Regions from separate parts of the Halolactibacillus sp. JCM 19043 genome, predicted to be linked through region 3. Evidence: riboswitches for the same ligand, from Rfam matches in the RefSeq annotation. Region 3 holds a riboswitch; each other region holds the start of a gene.
What was found. A riboswitch is a leader RNA that binds a small molecule or an ion and turns the genes downstream of it on or off. The one in region 3 is predicted to bind cyclic di-GMP.

Region 1: it holds a riboswitch for cyclic di-GMP, as region 3 does, so the genes downstream of both, JCM19043_RS06760 (FapA family protein) here and JCM19043_RS07600 (sensor domain-containing diguanylate cyclase) in region 3, are expected to answer to the same signal.
Region 2: it holds a riboswitch for cyclic di-GMP, as region 3 does, so the genes downstream of both, JCM19043_RS00160 (type II secretion system protein) here and JCM19043_RS07600 (sensor domain-containing diguanylate cyclase) in region 3, are expected to answer to the same signal.

Annotation. Positions count from the first base shown of each region.
Region 1 covers NZ_BAXD01000009.1:61,169-68,673, forward strand. Annotated here, with positions in the region: gene JCM19043_RS06750 (ribonucleotide-diphosphate reductase subunit beta) at 1-686, opposite strand, end outside; partial or broken gene JCM19043_RS06755 (ribonucleoside-diphosphate reductase subunit alpha) at 698-2,973, opposite strand; cyclic di-GMP riboswitch class I at 3,325-3,410, shown strand; gene JCM19043_RS06760 (FapA family protein) at 3,482-5,512, shown strand; gene JCM19043_RS06765 (PilZ domain-containing protein) at 5,687-6,124, shown strand; gene JCM19043_RS06770 (methyl-accepting chemotaxis protein) at 6,634-7,505, shown strand, end outside.
Region 2 covers NZ_BAXD01000001.1:33,700-41,204, forward strand. Annotated here, with positions in the region: gene JCM19043_RS17945 (hypothetical protein) at 224-352, shown strand; gene JCM19043_RS00145 (GspE/PulE family protein) at 393-2,015, shown strand; partial or broken gene JCM19043_RS00150 (type IV pilus twitching motility protein PilT) at 2,027-3,051, shown strand; gene JCM19043_RS00155 (type II secretion system F family protein) at 3,070-4,272, shown strand; cyclic di-GMP riboswitch class II at 4,382-4,465, shown strand; gene JCM19043_RS00160 (type II secretion system protein) at 4,545-4,904, shown strand; gene JCM19043_RS00165 (A24 family peptidase) at 4,966-5,718, shown strand; gene pilM (type IV pilus biogenesis protein PilM) at 5,763-6,845, shown strand; gene JCM19043_RS00175 (hypothetical protein) at 6,858-7,400, shown strand; gene JCM19043_RS00180 (hypothetical protein) at 7,390-7,505, shown strand, end outside.
Region 3 covers NZ_BAXD01000012.1:2,644-10,148, forward strand. Annotated here, with positions in the region: gene JCM19043_RS17510 (methyl-accepting chemotaxis protein) at 1-310, opposite strand, end outside; gene JCM19043_RS07595 (RimK family alpha-L-glutamate ligase) at 482-1,357, shown strand; cyclic di-GMP riboswitch class I at 1,475-1,562, shown strand; gene JCM19043_RS07600 (sensor domain-containing diguanylate cyclase) at 1,727-3,526, shown strand; gene JCM19043_RS07605 (ABC transporter substrate-binding protein) at 3,568-4,620, shown strand; gene JCM19043_RS16390 (hypothetical protein) at 4,671-4,841, shown strand; gene JCM19043_RS07610 (endonuclease/exonuclease/phosphatase family protein) at 4,993-5,790, opposite strand; partial or broken gene JCM19043_RS07615 (PTS transporter subunit IIBC) at 5,794-7,448, opposite strand.

The sequences.
Region 1 (7,505 bases), on a different contig from region 3:
GAAATGAAATAGGCGTGCTGCATCTCATCGCGCTGAATGTAAGAAATCATCGTACTTGTTTTCAGCATCTTTTGGTGCGTGGCCAAATGATAAAAGAACGCAAAACCGCTGTAAAAGTAAATACCTTCTAAATTAATCGAACTGATCGCTAATTTAAATAAATTGAGTGGTGTCGGATCATCTTTGAATTGTTGGTAATAATCTAAGATGAACTGATTGCGCTTATTCACGATGGGATCACTCTTCGCTTCATTAAATCGTACATTTTGTTCATCTGTTGGGATGAGTGAACTTAAGATGTAAGAATACGATTCATTATGCACCGCTTCTTGCTGACTAATCACCGCAAAAATCGCTTTAAAACTTGAGTCGGTGACATAGTTCATCACTTCTGACATCGTCGGCGTTTGTAAACTATCTAAGGCAGCGAGCTGTGTATTAATACGTAAGAAGACGTCTTTTTCTACGTCAGATAACTTATCCCATGCCTTAACATCATCTTGCATATTAATCTCATGCGCTTTCCAAAAGTTTGATAACAATGTTTGATATAAGTCGTACATTTGTGGGTAGCGTAAGTCATTCCAATTAAGAATGCCAGACGATTGACCGTTAATAATCCCAGTTGATTTATTTGGGTGACTTGGATTCAGTAACGGTATCTTTTTTAATGGTTGTTCTAACATAGATTTTCCTCCTAGCTATGGCAAGCGACACATTCATTAATTTCTGCTTGTGACGTTGATCGTACGTAATACGTTGTTTTTAATTTGTTATGGTAGCTTGCTAAGTGTAAGTCAAGTAATTCTTTTGCTTTAATATCATGACGAACATAGAGATTAAAACTAATCGCTTGATCGATATGACGTTGCCTTTTAGCATTTTGTTCAATACTCTTTATTTGATCAAGCTCATGTCGTGCTTTTAAATAATACGGATATGTCTTAGGTGTTAAATCTGGGACAGTGACTTTAAATTTAAAATTTTTCTTTTCTTCTGCGTACATGAGCGCATAGATCGGATCAATCCCATCGTGGATCCACCAATTTTGGCTGTTGAACTGTTAGGAGCAACCGCCATCAAATAACCATTTCTCAAACCATGCGTTTGGATAGCTTGCTGTAACTGATGCCAGCGGTCACTTTCGTAATGGCGGTCTTTGAAGTAACGACCATTGTCAAACTCAGAGCCTTTAAACTTATCGTAAGGTGACTTTTCTTTAGCGAGTGTCATAGATGCTTGCAAAGTTAAATAGCTAATCTCTTCATAGAGCTCATCTGCATAGTTGCTCGCTTCGTCTGATTCCCAGTAAATATTTTTTAAGGCGAGTAAATGATGCCAACCGTAAGTGCCAAGTCCAATCGCCCGGTAAGTTTGATTCGTCAAGTTAGCTTGTGCAACAGTGATGGTATTTAAGTCAATCACATTATCAAGCATCCGCACTTGAATCGGAATAAGACGCGTTAATACATCATCTGTCACGGCTCGAGCAAGGTTAATGGATGAGAGGTTACAGACAACGAATTCTCCAGGTTTTCTCACGATGACGCTATTACCTTCATCATCGATATACTCTTTCACAATCATTGTGGCCGACATGTTTTGCGTAATTTCCGTACATAAATTACTGGCAAAAATACTTGTTCGACCGCGTCCATGGACATGTTTATTCGCATTTTTACGGTTCACTTCATCACGATAAAACATATAAGGTGTGCCTGTTTCAAGTTGTGCCATCATGATTCGCGCCATAATATCCATCGCTCGGTACGTCTTACGTGATAAGAGAGGATGATTGACGGCTTCTTCATACTTTTCGGTAAAGTAACGCTTGTCTGTCTCATCATAGAAATCTTCTAAGCCGAGTGCTCGTCCCGTTTCATCTTTCCATCCCATCACTTGTTTGACTTCATGTGGACAAAACGTATGCCACTTGCCAATACTACGCCCCGCCTCATCTGTTTTTTCTAACTGTTCCATAAATAAGTCAGGAATGCTGACGCCAGTGAAAATATCATGAGCTTTCCGGCGTTCATCCCCATTATTCGTTTTTAAATCTAAAAAGCCGTTCATAATATCTTTGTGGAATACATCTAAATAGATACTCACCGCGCCTTGACGTTGTCCGAGTTGATCGACGCTGACAGCTGTATCATTTAATAATTTAATCCAAGGAATCACACCGCTAGAATGGCCTTTGAACTTTTTAATATCCGAACCAAGGGCTCTAACTTTTCCGTAATAAACACCAATGCCACCGCCGTCTTTACTAAGACGTGCCACATCCCAATTGTTCATATAAATCCCGTCCAAGGAATCGTCGACCGTATCAATAAAACAACTAGAAAGTTGCCCGTAACTTTTACCGGCATTTGATAAGGTAGGTGTTGCGACAGTCATGTAAAGGTTAGAAAGTGCCCAGTAAGCTTCTTTAACAAGTTCGAGGCGCTTAGCTTTTGGTTCATGTTGCATCAGTGTCATGGCAATCACCATGAACCGTTCTTGAGGTAATTCAAATAATTCTTTTTTATGATTTCTAGCAAGGTAGCGATCCTGCAACAGAAAGAGCCCAATATAATTAAATAATTGGTCTTTCACTGGATCGATTGACTGACTTAAATCAGCGATATCAGCTTTTGAATAATGCGTAAGTAAGGCGTCAGAATAAATGCCTTTATCTGTGAGTGTGACGATCAGCTGATAAAAGTCAGGATACGTTGTAAAATCATTATGCTGTCTGTTACGACCGGCTTCTTTGTAAAGTTGCTTGTTTAAAAAGTGACTCGCAATAAAGGACCAGTTTGGTGCATCAATATCAATACGATTGAGGGCGTAAAAGAGCGCTGTTTCATTTTCATCTTTGTTTTCTTTTATTGCCTCTTCAATTTTTTGGTTGAGTTGATCGAGATTAAGCTTGTATTGCGCTTCTAAGTATGTAAGTTCTTGTTGAAGTTTATCCATCGTAATGGTCATAGTTATCTTCCTTTCTTATTTGCTTGACGATACCAAATTGTTAGGTTTAAAGCATCATACACTATATATAGTGTATGATTTATAAAAAAAACGCTACATCTTGTATTGTATCGTTAAAAGTTATACATGTCTATAAGCACGAAGAATTATTTATACTTTTTTGTTTAGAAAATAAAGCATGTATAACTTTCTCTGTTTATCTAGTAGATATCGCGGGCAGAAAGATATACAATGATGTTAAAGAGACGTAAAACGTGTGTGTATTCAGGAATATGTGACAAAAGAACGATAAGAAGTTAGTTAAAAAGATAGAGTTTGACTGATTTCTAGTCGTGACCTTAAAAAAATCACAAGATAATTGGGCAAACTTAGCGAAAGCTAAGGACGCAAAGCTACGGGTCTAAAGTAGACATACTATTGATCGCCGGGTTGCACAGAGATAATCAGGATTATTACACATGATTATTTATAGAGAGAGGCCGGTTGAGAAAGAAAAGAGGGGCAAAGGATGACGACGTTTATATCAAAAGGCAGGACTGTGAAAGAAGCGATACATTTGGGACTTGAAGCCTTACAGTTAGACCGTACACAAGTTGAGATCGAAGTACTACAAATAGAAAAAAGAGGTCTCTTAGGTATAGGTAACAAAGATGCAACAGTCAAGCTGACGTATCAACTAGATACAACCGTAACATCACCAAATCCATCGATTAAAGGAACAATGCCGGAAACTCATACATCGATTGATGGCATGGGTCTCGATGATTTTCTTGATTATTTAAATCAAGCATCATCCATTGAAGAAGATATACACGAAAAGAATGACAAAGACGATATAAGTCAAACGATTTCAGAAGCATCAGATGCCATACATTATGAACATCACCAATCATTAAGCGGTAAGGTATGGGTAAAAGATGGTCAACTCTTCGTAAAAGATAGCGAGGAACATCAACCGTCACTAAAACTTGAAAAAGGTTTACTTGTTAAAAAGAATGGCGAAACGATTGAAGATACGTTTATTTTTGTGAAGGAAAAAGATGAGGTTACCTTCTTTTTTGAAGAGGCGTCAGAACCAACAGAATGGAAAATTGTTGAAACAGATGATAAGTTGAAAGCAGAATTACGTATTAAACCAGGGATTGAACGCCAATTGAAATTAAAAGATACAACACCGGGCTATCAGGTTACTATTGAAACGGTGGAGGATATTGTCGTAAAACAAACGATTACCTCATCGGATATTTTAGCGGCCTTAACAGAGCGAGGAGTCATATACGGTATTGATGAACAGGCGATTGAATCTGCGCTTAGTAGTAAACAAGGTGGTCTGTTTGTCATTGCTAAAGGGGAGGCGCCGGTTGACGGGATAGATGGTAGATTAGAAGAAAAGATAAAAACACGACCAGAAAATGATTCTAAAGATAATAGTGACTTATCTGCGATTGACTATCGTGAAAGAAAAAAGATACCAAACGTTGAAAAAGGACAAGTCCTTGCGATTATCCATCCGGCTATTAAGGGAAAAAGTGGCATATCAGTTAGAGGGGAAGATATGCCACCTAGACTTGCTCGTGAATTAAAAGTCGTCACGCAAAAAGGTACGATTAAGTTAGATAACAGGATTGTGGCAAATGAGAATGGCCGACCGTTTATTGAAAGGCGGGGACCACTTGTTAAAACGAAAGTGTTGCCACAGATGGTACATGACGGGGATGTTGATTTAAGTTCTGGTAACATTATCTTCCGTGGTGACGTTGAAGTAAAAGGAGATGTGACCGAAGGGATGCAAATCCAATCAGGTGGGCATGTGACGATTCATCAGACAGTCAATGGGGCAACCATTCGTGCTCTGCAGTCCATTCACATAGGTGGGAATGCGAATCGGTCAGATATTGCCTCTGGGAGTCATGTCGACCTCACGTTACAGCACGTATTAAGTGGCTTATATCATAAATTATTGGATATGCAACAAATGATCGATCAAATTATTCAATCACCTAAGTTTAAAAATAGCCCATATAAACATGCGAGTATCACTTCCTTAATCTTGTTAGTCAAAGAGAAGCGGTTTAAAACATTGTCGAAAGACATTCAATACTTTAATCAATTAGTCGCCAATGAAAAGAAATATCTAATAGAAGAAGAATGGGAAGAAGTGAATGAATCACTTAAAAAAATCTTTTTCCGTATTCCCCAGATTGATGTATCGATGGATACGTTTAAACGTTTGCTTGATCAGATGAAAAACCTCATCGATTTAAGTGCGATGCAAAACAATGAAGAAGCGAATCTATTCCTTAAAAATGCCTTGAATAGTCGATTGGTTTCTGCTGGTGATATTATGGTGCTCGGTCGGTCTTGCATCAACTCAACGATAAAAGCCGAAGGGTTTGTCACTGTTAGAGGTATTGTGCGAGGCGGCGAACTATTTGCGAAGAAAGGTTGCGACTTATACGAGGTCGGTGGTCAGATGGGAGTCAGGACATTAATTAAAACATCGGAAGAAGGTAAAATTCGGATTAAAAAAAGTGTTTGAAGGAACGGTCATTAAAGTAGGGGGATGGACCCATACATTTGAAGAAGATCAAGAATTTATAGAAGCTTCTTTAAATAAAGAAGGGAAGTTTCATTTAACTCATCATTAAAACAACCGATATAATATAGAGATAAGAAAATGTGAGAATTTCCACAAGGGAAAGCAGGTTATATGATGCGTTACAAAAGAAAAGAACCATTTAGATATTTATTTAATGAACCGATAGATGGAAAGTTTGTGATAATTTTAAACCATGAAGATGAAGACAAAGTTACTCGGACAGACCCAGGTAGGTTAAAGATTATTGATCTTAGTCCTAAAGGGATGCAATTTAGAACAAAGCTAGATATCCCGACATCAAACAAGGAGTTTTATATAGAAGTCACGTTTGAATTAGATGGTGAAACGATTGAGATGCTAGGTCAAATTGCTTGGAAGAAAAATGAGTCAGATGGTGTTCGTTATGGACTTGAAGGCATTGAGGACCCGAAGCGTGAACAACAAATTATTGAAGGAGTCAAATCCCTCAGTAAAAAAGCCCATGCTAAGGCAAACATTTTAGAAAAAACAGAAGAGTTAAAGCAACCTGAATGGAAGGAAAAAGAAGAATAAAGACCACCAAATAAAGAAACGAATCAAGACCCGACACCTATAAATGAAACTACTTTAAAAGAGAGGCATTCATTTAGCGACATGTAAGGGTTATACTGACAAAGTAACATTTTAAACTATCACTAACAAAAAACTAGGTTAATAAAACTAGTTTTTTTCTTTATGTATGGTAATTATGTGCGTTTTTAAAAAACTATCCATCTATTGGCTCAACATTTTTAAAAATATTAGTAAAATGCTATTAAGAGTTTTCATTCTTTGCCGATATTAATAGAAAGGTGTGGTTTGTTTACTCGATAAACTTACTTTTTAAGGAATTGTAAGCGTTTAAAAAGGAGGAAGTAGGATGAGGTTATTTAAAAAGAAGAAACCGAAAGAGCTTAACAAAGAAAAAGAGAACAAGGTGAAAAAAGAAAAAACGACCGAAAGCAAAGAAACAAAATAAAAAGACATCAGATAAAATTAAGCGAACACATAAACCAAAGAATAAGAAAGTAAGTTTACATAATGTGTCAATTGGTTGGAAGTACGGTTTTGTTATCATTTTTATTTTTGTTTTATTATCTATTTCAACAGCCCTTGTGACACAGGCTATTATGGAACTTGGCCAAGATTTAAATGAAGTGGAAGACCAGGGGAACCGAGCGGTACTCACAACGGAATTAAGTGAATTGGTTCAATCAAAAGGTTTGTCGGCGATGAATTACTTACAGTTTGGTAATGAGACGCATTTAACCGATTATGAAACTAAAAAAGCGCGCGTAGATGAACTGTTGGAATATCTAGAAGGCACCATTACTACTGAAAATCAGCAGTCATTGTATAATGAAGTCACAAAAAATAATGATATTTTAGATGAAACTTTTTATGGCGATGTTGTTGAAAATGTAGGAGCAACAGAAGATATAAGACGTCTATACAGCAACCGCTTTAGCAGCGCAACGAATACGACATCACTGTACTTACAATATTTAAAAGACCTCATTATTGAAGACCGTGATCAAACAGTTAAAGAAGCGGATAACTCACAACAAGCATCACTCATCTTGCTTCTAGGGTCTATGGCTGGATCATTAGTTATCGGCGTCATTTTAGTCTTACTCATTAGCCGGTATATTTCTAAACACCTTAACCGTGTAGTTAAAGCTAGCGATACCATCGCATCGGGTGATTTATCACAAGCAGCGATTCATTATCAAGGGCGAGATGAAATTGGTCGCTTGAGTGCGTCTATCAATGATATGCAGAAACAACTTTTAACGATGATTAATAAAATAGATGAAACATCCGTTGAAGTAAAAGATAGCAGTATTCATTTAAATCAATCTGCTCAAGATGTAAAGGTTGGCACTGAACAGATTGCGATAACAATGGAAGAGTT
Region 2 (7,505 bases), on a different contig from region 3:
GAAAATACTGCTGGAGATACTCGGCAACTAGGTATCTGTTATAGCGGATCGACTCCGATTCAAATTGGCGGATGAAATTTGATTAATGGTTCACTCTTTAAATTACAGGCTGATATGACTTTAACGAGTGGCTTTAGTTTTTAGTGGTTAGTTGGTCTCAGGTGGTTAGTCATTAAGTGTTCAAGGTGGCACCATAAAAGGTTTTATCGCAGCGAATCAGTTAATGACATCAGGTGGCGCAAAGCTATCGGTAGAAAAGATTGATACGGGTGATTTTCCGTTTGGTGAAAGAAGTAGTGGTAGTCAAGTGGAGGTAACTAGTCAGCTCCTGTATTACATGAGTAAAGAATAGTTTAATGAGTTTCTTTTTGGGGAATTAGAGGAGGTTTATGATGGCGGTAAGATTAAAGCGTAAATTAGGTGATGTGTTAAAAGCCGAAGGATTAATTACTGAAGATGAAATTGTCGCAGCTTTAGAACAGAAGAAACCAAGACAAAAACTCGGTGATGCGCTCGTTGAACAAGGGTATATCACGGAAAAACAATTAATTGAAGTATTGGAGATTCAATTAAATATTTCGAGTGTCTCTTTATATCGTTTCCCAATCAATGAACAATTGATGGAGTTAGTACCGAAAGAATTGGCGCGTGAAAATATTCTAATCCCGATTGAACAACATGAAAATACATTAACGATTGCGATGAATGACCCACTTGATTACTACGCTATTGATGATATTGAATTATCAACCGGGTTTGAAGTGAAACCAGTTATTGCGACCAAGGAAGATATTCTCCAAGCTATTAATAAATATTATGACTTGGAAGCGGATTTTTCTATGGAAGGTGAGGGTGCGGATGCACCAGCTGTTAAATTACTAGATCAAATTTTACAAACGGGTGTCACGTTAAGAGCGAGTGATGTCCACTTAGACCCGAGTGAAGGAAAGATTGCGGTACGTTACCGGATTGACGGAATGTTAAGAAATGATCGAACGTTACCTAAGCGTATTCAAAACGCGCTCATTGCGCGGGTGAAAATCTTAGCTAATTTAAATATTACTGAAACACGTATGCCACAAGATGGTCGTATTCGATTAGTGATTGATGCTAAACCTATTGATTTACGGGTGTCTACGTTACCAACGGTCTTTGGTGAAAAAGTCGTTATTCGTATTCTAGACTTAACGAATATATTTAAGAAACTGACAGAAATTGATTTACATGCGGAGACGCTCAAACAATACCGCGATGTTATTAGTCGGCCATCAGGTCTTGTATTGCTAACGGGACCAACCGGTTCTGGTAAAACAACAACGTTATACTCATCGATTAATGAACTGAATCAAGAAGATGTGAATATCATCACGGTTGAGGACCCAGTTGAATATCAACTAGAAGGGGTTAACCAAGTTCAAGTGAATAGTGCTGTTGGCTTAACTTTTGCGGCAGGATTACGATCGATTTTACGTCAGGATCCAAATATTATCATGGTTGGTGAAATTCGTGACCGTGAAACAGCTGAAATTGCTATTCGGTCATCTCTAACGGGACACGTCGTTTTTTCAACACTGCACACAAATAGTGCTGTTGATGCCATTCCACGATTATTTGATATGGGGGTTGAACCTTACCTTGTCGTATCATCACTGACAGGCGTTATGGCTCAGCGTTTAGTTAAACGCGTCTGTAAAGACTGTAAAACCTCACGTCCTGTGACGAAGATGGAACAGGAATTATTTGAGAAGCACCATATTGACATCGATGAAGTAACAGAAGGGGCTGGTTGTGACAGTTGCCGCGGAACGGGTTATCGGGGACGAATGGCGATTCATGAGTTAATGGTTATTGATGATCAAGTGAAAAAATTGATGATGAACAATGCCAGTATGCGTGAAATTAAAGATTATGTTAAAGATAAAGGTATGCATTTCTTAGTAGATGATGGTTTACTCAAAGTTAAAGAGGGACTTACAACCATTGAAGAAGTTATGCGTGTCGCTATTGATGCATAGGAGGTTTTTCTTTGGAGGATTTAAAAGACTTATTGACACTAGCATTTAGAAAGAATGCATCAGATATTCATATCACAGTAGGCTCTGTACCGATTTTTCGGATTGATGGACGTTTGATTCCACATAAAGGAGAGGTGTTATCTCCTACAGATACGAAACGTCTCGCGCGTTCAATTGTGACGGATGATATGTGGGATAAATTCATCCGTGAAAAAGAACTTGATTTATCACATGGCATTGAAGGGTCTCGCGCTTTCGTGTCAACATGTTTTATCAGCGCAACAATATCTCGATTGCTTTTAGGGTTATTCCGACCGCTATTCCGAAAATTGATGACTTACAGTTACCAAGCGTGTTGAAGGAAATTGCAACTAAAAGGCACGGTTTAGTATTAGTCACTGGTCCAACAGGAAGTGGTAAAAGTACGACGCTTGCTTCTATGATTGATTACATGAACGAACACTTAAATAAACATATTATTACATTAGAAGATCCCATTGAGTATTTGCATAAACATAAACAATCCATTATTGACCAGCGGGAAGTCGGTTTTGATACGATGTCTTTTCAAAACGGCTTACGTGCGTGTTTAAGACAAGACCCTGATGTCATCTTAGTTGGCGAGATGCGTGACTTAGAAACGATTCAAACTGCTATTACAGCGGCTGAAACAGGTCACTTAGTGTTAGGGACGCTGCATACTCAGAGTGCGAGTTCGACGATGGACCGGATCATTGATGTGTTTCCGTCTCATCAAAAAGATCAAATTAGAATATTACTTGCGAATGTTCTTGAAGCGATTATCTCTCAGCGACTATTTCCTAAAGCGCAAGAAAGTGGTCGCATTGCCGCAACTGAGATTCTAATTAACTCACCAGCTGTAAAAAATCTTATTAGAAATGAAAAAATGCATCAAATTCCAAATACGATGCAAACATCAAAAGATCTAGGGATGCATACAATGGAGATGGATATCACAAGAAAGGTAAGGGACGGGTTAATCTCTCAACGTGATGCAGACCCATATATCAGTTAAGCATAAGGAGGTGGATAGATGGCTATCTATCGTTATCAAGCGCGAACGGTTGAAGGAAAGTTATCGTCAGGCAGGTTAGAAAGTGAGAACGAAAAAGAAGCATTACTAGAGTTAAAACAACTTGGATTAGTTGTTTTTGATATTAAACGTTTAAACCCTGTCTTACATAAAGATATCTATATTGGTAATCCCATTAAAAACAAAGACTTTGTCATTTTCTTGCGGCAATTCTCTACGCTTATTGATGCAGGTATTTCACTTGTTGATGCGACCGAAATTCTTGCTGAACAATCGAATAGTAAGGCTTTAACTGAGGCGTTAGAAGAGGTGAAAGAGCATATTGAAGAGGGTGAACCTTTATCAGACGCTTTAAGCCGTTACCCAAAGCTATTCCCAGAACTGCTTGTCAGCATGATCAGTGCCGGTGAGGTCAGTGGTCGATTAGATGATATTCTTGACAGGATGGCCACTTACTATGAAAAGCAATACCAATTAAAACAAAAAGTCATTACGGCTTTAACTTACCCAGCTGTTATCGGGGTTTTAGCGGTATTTATTACGATTTTCTTAATGGCTTTCTTAGTACCCGTTTTTTCTGATATGTTTATTTCATTTGATCAGGAATTACCGGCCTATACGCAGCTTGTCCTTAATTTAAGTGAATCCATTGGTTCAACTTGGTGGATACTTCTCTTCTTTATTTTTATTGCTGTAGTTGTCGTGCGCACATTATATAAACAAGAAAAGTTTGCTTATATCTTTGATACGGTAAAATTAAAGGTGCCGATCTTTGGTTTGTTCATTCAAAAAGCAGCGCTTGCCAGGATGACTCAAACACTTAGTTCATTATTAAATAGCTCCGTGCCAATCTTAGAAGCTGTGATGATTACTGAACGGGTAGTGGAAAATCGCGTCATTAAAAAAGTATTAAGAGAAAGCTATAAATCACTAGAAGAAGGGGAATCATTAGCTGATCCGATGAAGGGGCATTGGGTATTTCCTAAACTAATCACTCAAATGATTGCGGTTGGTGAAGCAACAGGCTCAATGGATGATATGTTAAAAAAAGTGGCGCAATTCTATGAAGAAGAATTAGAAGAAGCGGCCGACAAACTTAAAGCATTGATTGAACCGGTCATGATCATCTTCTTAGCGGTCGTCGTCGGTGCGATTGTTTTAGCTATTGTTATTCCAATGTTTAGCTTATTTGAAGGTATTTAAAGTAGTACAGATGTATCGGTAAAGTTGTCACTAAAAGATGCAAATAAAGTTCAAATAATCCAAATAAAATGGTAGACATGTTACCATTTTGTAGTATAATAGCATTAAGTAATAACTCAGATGCGTTGACGGTTTATCCTTATTTGGGCACTTGGATAAACAAGAGCAAGTAGTGCAACCGGCTGACATCATAATGGTTTATTTATGTTGTGAGTCTTTTTTTATATCATCATAAGTCATCCATTACACACATATTAAGAGGAGGAATTATTATGGTTAACAAATTCAAAACATTACTTAAGAAAGAAAAAGGTTTTACGTTAGTCGAACTCTTAGCTGTTATTGTTATTTTAGGTATTATCGTCGCGATTGCCATTCCTGCGGTAGGGAATATTATTGATAAAGCGGAAACGGATGCTGATGCAGCTGAAGTTAAATTAATTCTAGATGCAGCGAGATTAGCCGATGCTAATCAAGAATTTACATCTGGTACAACTACTATTGGGGATCTGATTCCTAATTATTTAGATTTAAGAAGCTCTGATCTTCCTAGTGGCATAGCTGAAACTGATACAATATCAAAATCCGACGAGGGTATTTATAGTATTGACGGTTACACACCGCCATCTTAAAAAATATTTTTAGTTTAGACTCCTCAAAGAGGGGTCTTTATTTCTATCTAGGAGTGTTGTTATGACATTATTCTACAGCATCACCTTCTTTATCTTTGGTCTTGTACTCGGATCATTTTATAACGTTGTCGGTTTGAGGGTACCGAAGAAAAACTTTTTATCACATGACCGCTCATACTGTCCGAAGTGTCATAAACAATTAACGGCACTCGAACTGATTCCAGTTATTTCGTTTATTATCCAACGCGGAAAGTGTCGTGGATGTGGAACGAAGATTAGTTGGATGTATCCTGTGATCGAATTACTGACAGGTATCGGTTTTATGCTGAGTTACATTGTTTATGGTCTAACACTAGACACACTGATTGCGCTTGTTGCGGTATCGCTCGCCGTTATCATCATCGTGACCGATCTTACATATTTCTTAATACCGAATCATATTCTACTGTTTTTCTTACCACTGATTGTTATGTTGCGATTATTCGAGCCACTTGATCCATGGTATTCATCACTTCTAGGCGCTTTGATAGGATTTGGCTTAATCTTTGTCGTGATTGTCTTAAGTCAAGGTGGTATGGGGGCGGGGGATATGAAGTATTTCTTTGTGCTCGGATATTTATTTGGCATTGGCGGCGTTTTACTTATCTTTTTACTATCGACATTGTATGGTACGTTAGTCAATATAGTGTTATTGTTGCTCGGTAAAGTAACACGGAAATCTAAAGTGCCTTTCGGTCCTTACATTAGTATGGCGGCCCTTACGGTCCTCTTTACTGGCGATGCTATATTAGATTGGTATTTTAGCTTTTTCTAAACTGTTTATAAAGGATGACAGCATATGGGACTTTTTAAGAAAACATGTTTTTATCGATAAATGATCGAAGTATCCGTTACCTTGTCTGCCCGAAAATGAAAACGGATGAACATATAGATTTTGGAGAAGTCTTTTTTGATCAACTGGTCATGGAAGATGGTCGTATAATTAATGAAGCACAATTAAAACGCCACTTGCGAACGTTGGTCGAACAAAAGAAGTGGCGACGAGCTGAACTCTCTTTTCTTGTCCCTGATAGTTTTGTGACGATGCGGACAGAAGAGATTCCAAACCAACTATCTAATGATGAAGCGAAACAATATATTCGCTTACAGCTTGAAGGTAGTATTCGCTTACCATTTAAAGATCCTGTGTTAGATTTTGATGTCTTAAACTTCGGGGAAGAAACAAATGAGATTCTGTTATTTGCTTATCCTAAAGAACGCTTAAAACCTTTTGAAAAACTGTTTAATGACGTTGGTTTAAACCCTGCTGTCGCAGACATTTCGTTTCTCAGCGGTTATCGGGTGTATCAATCGCTTCATGACGCCACAGATGATGAACATTTGTTGATGATCCAGTGGAATAAACTTGATTTAACTTTAACCGTCTTCCATCATAATAAACCGAAATTTAATCGGCACGTCCATAGTTCAAATGCTTATCAAGCATGGCAACTGGATGAGGCGGGAAAAGAACTTGTTTCCACGCTACCTAAAGAAGAGTTAGAAGATGAGCGGGATAATACGTTAATCACGATTGAACGATTCATGGATTTTTATCAGTATTCAGTTCTAGACGGAAGTGCCGGTGTGACTGACGTTGCTTTTTTAGGTGACCATCCCGACCTCGTTCAATTAAAGGAGACGATGGCTGATCGATTTGACATTAGTGTGAAAACTCTCAACTTACCGAGGGCGTTACCTAATGGCTATGGAGCTTTAATCGGTCTAGGTTACAAAGAATCATCATCGAAAAAGAAACAAGTCAAACCTAAAAGTGCGGTAACAAAAAATAAAAAAAGCTCACGAAAACAAAAAGAGCAACAAATAGAACCATCAGTGGAGTCAGGACTGAAGGACGATTCAACGCATTCTAATCAAAATCTTGACCATACCGAAGAATAGAGGAGGCGAAACATGGTTAATATTAACTTTTTTGAAAAGAAAAAAAAGAACATCACACTATTTTTAATCAGTGTGATCGCCTTACTCTTGTTTGGATTACTCGGGGGTTATTTTTGGTGGATGACAGAATCCATTAAAACTGACACATCACGTAATAGAGACACGATTAGTCAACAAGCCGATGAAATCAGTGAATCACAACGGGTCAACTTAATCGGTAACCAAGTCTCAACATTAGTTAATCAACGAGACACATTGATGCAGAACCAGTTTCCGTTAGATGATTTATATCATGATGTGTTAGAACAAATACCAAGTCAAGCATCAGCAACTGTCGAGCGGTTCTTTTTCACCATTACTGGCATTGTACAGCTTGAAATTATATTTGACAATGACCAACACGTCGTTGACATGCAACGTAACCTGGTGAATTTACCTTATGTGACAAGTGTGACGTTAGAAACAATTGATGTAAATGATACGGCGTATGTGACGCAGTTTACTTTGATGATTGACCGGACGCAAGTAAGTGAGGTGTTTAGCGATGATAATTAAGTGGGGGAAAAATGAAACCTTGATTGTATTAATTATAGTTGCTGTCTTTGGGTTTCTGTTTTATTATGGTTCAGGCTATTTACTTGATCCGCTACATGAAGAGCT
Region 3 (7,505 bases):
AATAGCTCGTTAAGGCTGGATCATTTACTTGTGGCAACTTAGACAGATCAATGGATGAATCAGCCGATCCCTCTGTTGCCTCCAATTGAAAGTCTTCACGGTTACTGAAGGCTTCTATTTTATTCTCGTAGTCAGTAAAAGTATCCTCAAACCGCGAACCGAGCTGGGCCATTTCTTCTTTTTCAATAATCGCTCGTTCAATAATGGCGGTGTTCTGATATGAAATAAAGCTAGAAATAGCGACGGGTAAAATAAGCAGTAACATCATAAAAGCAGGTAATAAAAATTTAATTTGTTTAACACGTGACATAATGGTCTTCCCCTTCTGCATGTAGTTTTTTATCTCTTTACTGTATATGTCGTCAGCAGGAGCGTAAATGTGAAGAACATTGACTTGAAAAAGTGAAAATAAATCAGATTTTTCAGTCTCTTTTTCCTTGAATATCACAAGTTTAGTTAAATATTGAAAGGATGGATCGAAATGAATGGGTGGTTAATTTATAATGGTAGTCTAAAGACAGAGAAGTTTCAACAAGTGCATACCCGTTATCTTAGACAGGCAAAAAAACAAGGCATCGAGCTCACGTTAAAACGAAACGATGAGGTGATGGTGTTGCTAGGAGAGGCGCATCTGTCGCTCACTCAATTAGAAAACATTGATTTTGTCTTGTTTCTAGATAAAGATGTGTTACTCGCCAAACAATTAGAAGCATTAGGTCTACCGATCTTTAACACGAGTCAGGCGATTGAGCAGTGTGACAATAAAGGTTTGATGCACCATGTGCTTGCGACTAAAGGCATTCGGCAACCGAAAACCATCGTCGCGCCGCTCATTTTTCAAACGGGTCAATCTTTTCCAGAGGCGTTCTTAGACCGAGTCAAAGAGACACTCGGATTTCCTCTGGTCGTGAAAAAAAGTTTTGGTTCCTTTGGGGAAGGGGTGTATTTAGTTGAAACAATGGCGGCTTTAAAGCAATACAGCGAAGCATTAAAACATACGCCACATCTGTATCAACAATATATCCAATCAAGTCATGGACGTGACATAAGAATTCATGTGATAGGTGACGAGGTCGTTGCCAGTATGTTACGTCAGTCAGATACAGATTTTAGAGCGAATGTCACTAATGGCGGAAAGATGTCTGTTGTAGACGTACCAGACGACTTTAAACGACTAGCCATTGAAGCGACACAGGCACTGGGACTTGATTTTTCGGGTGTGGATTTATTATTTGACCAAGATGAACAACCGGTTGTATGTGAAGTAAACTCAAATGCGCATATAGAGAATATTTATCATGCGACTGGGATAGACGTGAGTGAAAGGATTCTCACGCATATACTCACGCGTGTTTAAGGCGGAAGATGATTATATTATGACAATGGTGTGACAAGTTAAGACAAATTTTGCGACATAATACTTAAGAAACACCAAAAAATAGTGGATTTTTTTGTACATTATGTTACGATAAGACTAGGATAAAGGCAAAACTATTGAAAAATAGTGACGCAAAGCTTCAGGTCTTCGGTGCATATTGTACCATGACGGCTGGGTTACCGATATAGTCTCATTACCGGTTTTGTCGATCCTTTCTTTGGGTCGGCTTTTTTAATGGTGTTAAGTTCTTTAGACGTCATTTAAAACTTCAAAAAGTATAGTGAAACAAGCCAATCTAATAGATTAACGCGTAAGCGATGCAAACTAATAGGAAAAGAGGTGGGCAGTATGCGAATGACGGGCATGTGGAAGTTTATGTTGCTGTTGTTATTAGGGATTGTGCTAAGACAATGGGATGTTCAAGTATCCTATAGTCTGTATCTCCCCCTTTATTTCTTCGTACCGATTTTAGCTCTACGTTTATGCCGGCTTCAGTATGCTGTTGTCTTAACAAGTCTATTAAGCATCCTATTTATCTTCATGGGAGACCCGATCATTTTTCATTTGATGATGGTTGTTCATGTGTTTGTGATTGGTGTGCTTTACGAGCGCTTCCGTCGCAATTTATTTACTTGGACGATTGCGTATACGCTCATCGGTTTCGGTGCGAGTTATGTCGCTGTCCAACTACTTGTCGACTCGAATAGTTTAGAATTATTGTATAAAGTAGAAGTATTATCATATTGGTTAATGCTCCTATTTGTCAGTCTGTTGACGGATGTGTTATTTTTAATCCTTCCTCAGTTACCATTGTTTAATCGATTACCGATCAAAAGAGAACCCGTACGCTTTAATGAACTTATTTTTATGGGGGTCAATCTTGTTGCAATCCTCCCGCTCATCTTAATCACCATTGTCCAATCAATGTCTTTAGAACATCAAATGTTGATGACCTTTGATGACCGGACAGAGGCCTTGGAGTCTGTGCTGACAGAACAGATCAACCGTCTTGACGAGACAGAAATCCAGCGGCTAGAAATTGGTTCGGCTATTGATCGGGGACGTTTAACGGAAGTGATTGATCGGCACATTGGCACAAGAGAAGAATATATGTACATATTAAACACCGGTGGTGAAGTGTTTCTTCGCTCATCTCTATCTGATCAATTCGATGTGTTTAATCAAACGTTGTCTAAAGGGGTCATATATCAACCGAATGACGATCGTCATGTTTGGCTTAGTCGAAGAGGCATGACACCGAGGGATTGGTATCACGGTTATGTTGTGAGTGAGTTGACGGTATTAAACCGACCCGCCTATTATTTCATTCGTATGGCGGATGCTGTTGTTGAACAAATGAAAGCGATTTATTATTATCATATCCTGATGTTGATTGTCTTTCTAACTTCATTTGTCATCGGTCTTTTAAGTGAACGGGTCTTATTAAATCAAATTGAAGGCATTACTCGAATGGCCGATCAAATACCACGTCGCATGATGCATGAACATCCGACCCAAATACCATCGACCCGCATATTAGAGGTGAAAATATTAGCTGAGCGTCTCGCAAAAGTTGATAAACAACTGCGGCGTATGTTTAAAGAATTAACGAATACGAATCGTGAACTCAATGAAAAAACGTCAGAACTCAACGCCTCAAGGAAAGAGCTGTATCATGTCGCTCATCACGATGCACTTACGGATTTACCGAATCGCCGGTTGTTTTATCATACACTAGAGAAAAAAATTGACCGTGAGGATAGTTTCGCCTTGTTTTTCCTTGATCTGGATGATTTTAAAGCAGTGAATGACCGGTACGGTCATAAAGAGGGAGATACGCTGTTAAAGCGTGTGGGTGATCGTCTGAAAAGTTTAGAGACAGAGTTTCCCGTTCGATTTTACCGATTAGCGGGTGACGAATTCGTCGCCATTTTAAAACGTGATCATCATGAAGATGTCGCCTTTTTCACAAAGACGTTAAAAAAGACGTTTAGCACCACGTTTTATATTGCGGGAGAAGAACAACAGATGAGTGTAAGTATTGGTCTGAGTTTAATGCCGGAAGATGGCTCAACATTTGAAGAACTGCTGCATATTGCAGACCAATCGATGTATGAAGATAAAAAGGTTTCTAAAGGAAAAGAATAAAACGCAGCTTATATTTGGAGGCAGAAGGGAAGGGATCGGTCATGGCTAAAGGTTGTCGACTTGTTTTGTTTATCTTATTAACCATCACCCTTGCCGCATGTGAACAAAAACCAACAGATTACGAACCCATAAGCGTTTCAGCTAATCCTTTAGCAATGCCAGCGGAGGATGAGACGTTACTCATCTGGACAACGGCAGATATACTGACCGGTTCAATGGATTACTTTTTTGAGAACGAAACGGATATGAAACTTGAACTAGAAGTGATTAATCCGGCAGAAGTCGTAGACCGTTATTATGAAGCATTGACGTATAAACGTCCGCCTGATTTATTTTTTATTCCCGATGAATACGTTGGTTTGTTTTCTGAAATTGATGGGCTTGTTGATTTTAATGACCTTATTACGGAACATAGTTTGTATCAAGACTTACCGCGTCCATTAATGGACCGCTACATTAATGTAGAGGGTGAGCGTTACGGTGTGCCGCTGACTTACTTTCCATACGTTACCTACTACCGGCACGACTTGTTAGAAAGTAACGGGTTTCCAAGTGAACCTGAGGCGTTAGCGACCTACATGGAAACAAAAGCGAATTATTTTACGATGGCCCGTACATTTGTCGATCAAGAAAAGTTCATCTTCGAATCCAATCAGGCGTTACTGCAACTTGGGTTAAGGACGCATTATCCATTCGATCACAACTATGTCTATCAGTTTGATACCGGATCATTTGAGCAATTGATTGATGTTGTGTCTTTATTTTATCAAGCCGATATTAGACCAGAGAGCTCGATTTGGTCTAGTCACGGCCAATACTTACTACAAAATGATCAATTAATTATGTTCCAAATGCCGACGTATGGCACCGCTCATTTAGAACGTTGGGTGCCAGAACAAGCAGGGAAGTGGCGCATGACACAGCTACCGCTGGGGCTAAACGGTATTGACCGGGAAGGGTCAATGGTCGCCTTAATGAGTGAGAAAAGTCATTATCAAGACACGGCCTTTAAGTTACTTCAAGCGATGACGCGTGATCAAAACTATCAAGTACTCAATGAATCAAGTCACCGTATGCTAGACCAAGAGACTTGACCAGTTATTATACGGATTATTTAAACGAAAGTATGACAGGACGCCCTTCAATGCTTGACTTATATGCCAGACGTCATTGGTACAATACGATGTTTGATATCAACAAAGGCGTAGAAATGACGCCACTACTATTTAATAAAACACATGACCGGTTAAAAGAAGAAATAAGGTTGGATCAACGAATTCTCATTGACCACTTTGTCAGTGAAGCTAGTGAATAGGTGAATGAGAAGCTTCCATATGAATGGAGTCATCATCGTTTTGTACCCATTTGAGTAGCGAAGTTTAAACGTATTTAAGCAAAAAATGAAGGCCACACCTTTAAAAAAGGTGTGGCCTTCATTTTTATGCATGTGACTTTACAATTCAGGTTTATATATCTAACGACACCGTCACATCGACTCCAAAATGATCGGATACAATGGGTTGATTATCGTCATTAAAAATTACATGTGAGACAGGCACAGAGAAAGGTTGATTCATAAAAATATAATCAATCCGTTTACTACCTGACGCATGTTTCCAACCATCAATCACCCCTGGTACCGTCATACCGGTATCTTTGTCATGAGCCAGTGTATACGTATCATATAACCCTTTACTCATTAAATAGTCATACCCTTCCTTTCTTACAGCAGCCTCGGTATTAAAGTCACCAAGAATGAAAGTAGGTCGGGACGCGTCTATGTGCGTGAGTAACCGGTCAAACTGTTGTTGTGACGGTTCGTCTGGGTCATCCCAAAATCCGTGATGCGTAGAGAGGCAGTCAATCATCTGATCATGATAATCAAGCGTCAGTTTAATCGCCACCCGTGTTTTCCAGTAGGTCTTATCTGTCGTCTCGGTTAGCGTTATAACAGATGTGTCAATGACCGGATGTTTCGTTAAGATGGCGACCCCTTCTTCGTATCGATCATAGCCAATATGCGCCATTGCCCAGTGATAGGAATAAGTGAGGCCGTATGCTTGTAACTTCTCAGCGATCACGCGCGCAAAGTTATCTTCATGAATTACTGTCTCACCAACAGGAGGAGAATCTATTAACTGATTGACTTCCTGTAAGGCAATGACATCATAATTATTTGCGATGATAGTTTTTATGAGCGTATCCAGTTTCTCTTGTTGATTGTCTTCGATATAACTATGCGTGTTTAATGTGAGTAGCCGCATGAATTAATCTCCTAAGTAATCTTGTACCTCAGATTTTAACACATCGGCTTTTGGTCCGTAAATCGCTTGAACACCATTATCTTTTAAAACAAGACCAAGCGCACCGGTTTGTTTCCAAGCTTTTTCTGTGCCAACCTTCTCACGGTCTTTAACCGTGACACGTAACCGCGTCATGCAGGCATCGACGTCTTCAATATTGTCTTTCCCACCTAATAGGTTGACAATTTGTTTCACTTCACTAGAACCCTCACGTTCTTGACTGTTCGTTCCGCTTTTAGCGGCTGCTTGTTCCCCGTTGTCATCGGTGTAGTTACCTAAACGACCAGGTGTCGGCATCTTGAACTTCTTAATCATGAAGTTAAAGATCACATACGTTACGATAAAGAAGATGATATTCACAATCACAAAGTTCACAAGGTCCATGACTAAACCAGCATTAATACTCATCGGTAGACGGGTTAAGAATTCAATGTTACCAAACGTATGCACCCGAAGGTTTATCAGGTCAGCAGAGGCAAAAGCTAGACCGGCAATCACCGCATATACCCGTAAAGAACAGGGGCAGCAAACATAAACATAAATTCAATCGGTTCTGTTACCCCGGTTAAGAAAACAGCGAGTCCCGCAGATAAGAACATCGATTTATATTTTGTTTTCTTATCATCATCCACATTTTTATACATCGCAACGGCTGCCGCAATCAGAGCGGATGTGGATAGAATCATTTGACCAACTTTAAAGCGTGCTGGTGTGATACTGTTGAGTAACGCATCATAACCTGCTGTGTCACCTGCTTCTCGTAAGTTATTTAAATCAGATACCCACGCTAACCAAAGTGGGTCTTGTCCGGCCACAATTTCTCCAGCGTTAGAGCCTGTGAGAATTGTGTAGATGCCGCCGAGTTCTGTATAGTTAATCGGTACCGTCAACATGTGGTGTAAACCAAACGGTAGTAGGAGACGTTCGAGTGTACCGAATACAAACGGTGCGATAAATGGCGCACTATCACGTGAGCCCGCAATCCATTCGCCAAAATTATTTAACCCACCTTGGATGAATGGCCAGACAATAGACATCACAACCGCTACAATGACAGACCATAAAATGACGACAAATGGAACGAAACGCTTGCCGTTAAAGAATGCTAATGCTGCCGGTAATTTTGAGAAATTGTAGTATTTATTAAACACCATAGCCCCAATAAAACCAGAAATAATACCGACAAACACACCCATATTAAGAGCAGGTGCTTCAAGGACCATCGTAAAGTAATCGCTTACGATAAGTTCACGACCAAATAAAGAGTTCACGACAGCTTCGCCGTCATTGACCATACCGGCATTCACGCCAAAAATAGCGCCTGTGATCCGGTTAATTAAAATGAAGGATAGAAGTGCCGCAAAGGCACCGCCGGCACGCTCTTTTGCCCACGAACCACCAATGGCCACGGCAAAGAGAATATGTAAGTTACCGATGACGGCCCAACCCATCTCTTCCATGACACGACCGATTGAAAGGAGTAATGTGATATCACCGCCGGCCATGGCCACAACTTTTCCTAATGAAATCATAATACCTGCAGCTGGCATCACAGCTACAACCACTAATAAGACTTTACCTAGCTTTTGCCAGAAGTCAAATGAACCAAATTTTTTCATAATAAATCCCTCCGCTAGTTAGTTTATCTATTTTTTGTGCTAGCGTTTGCACAAATC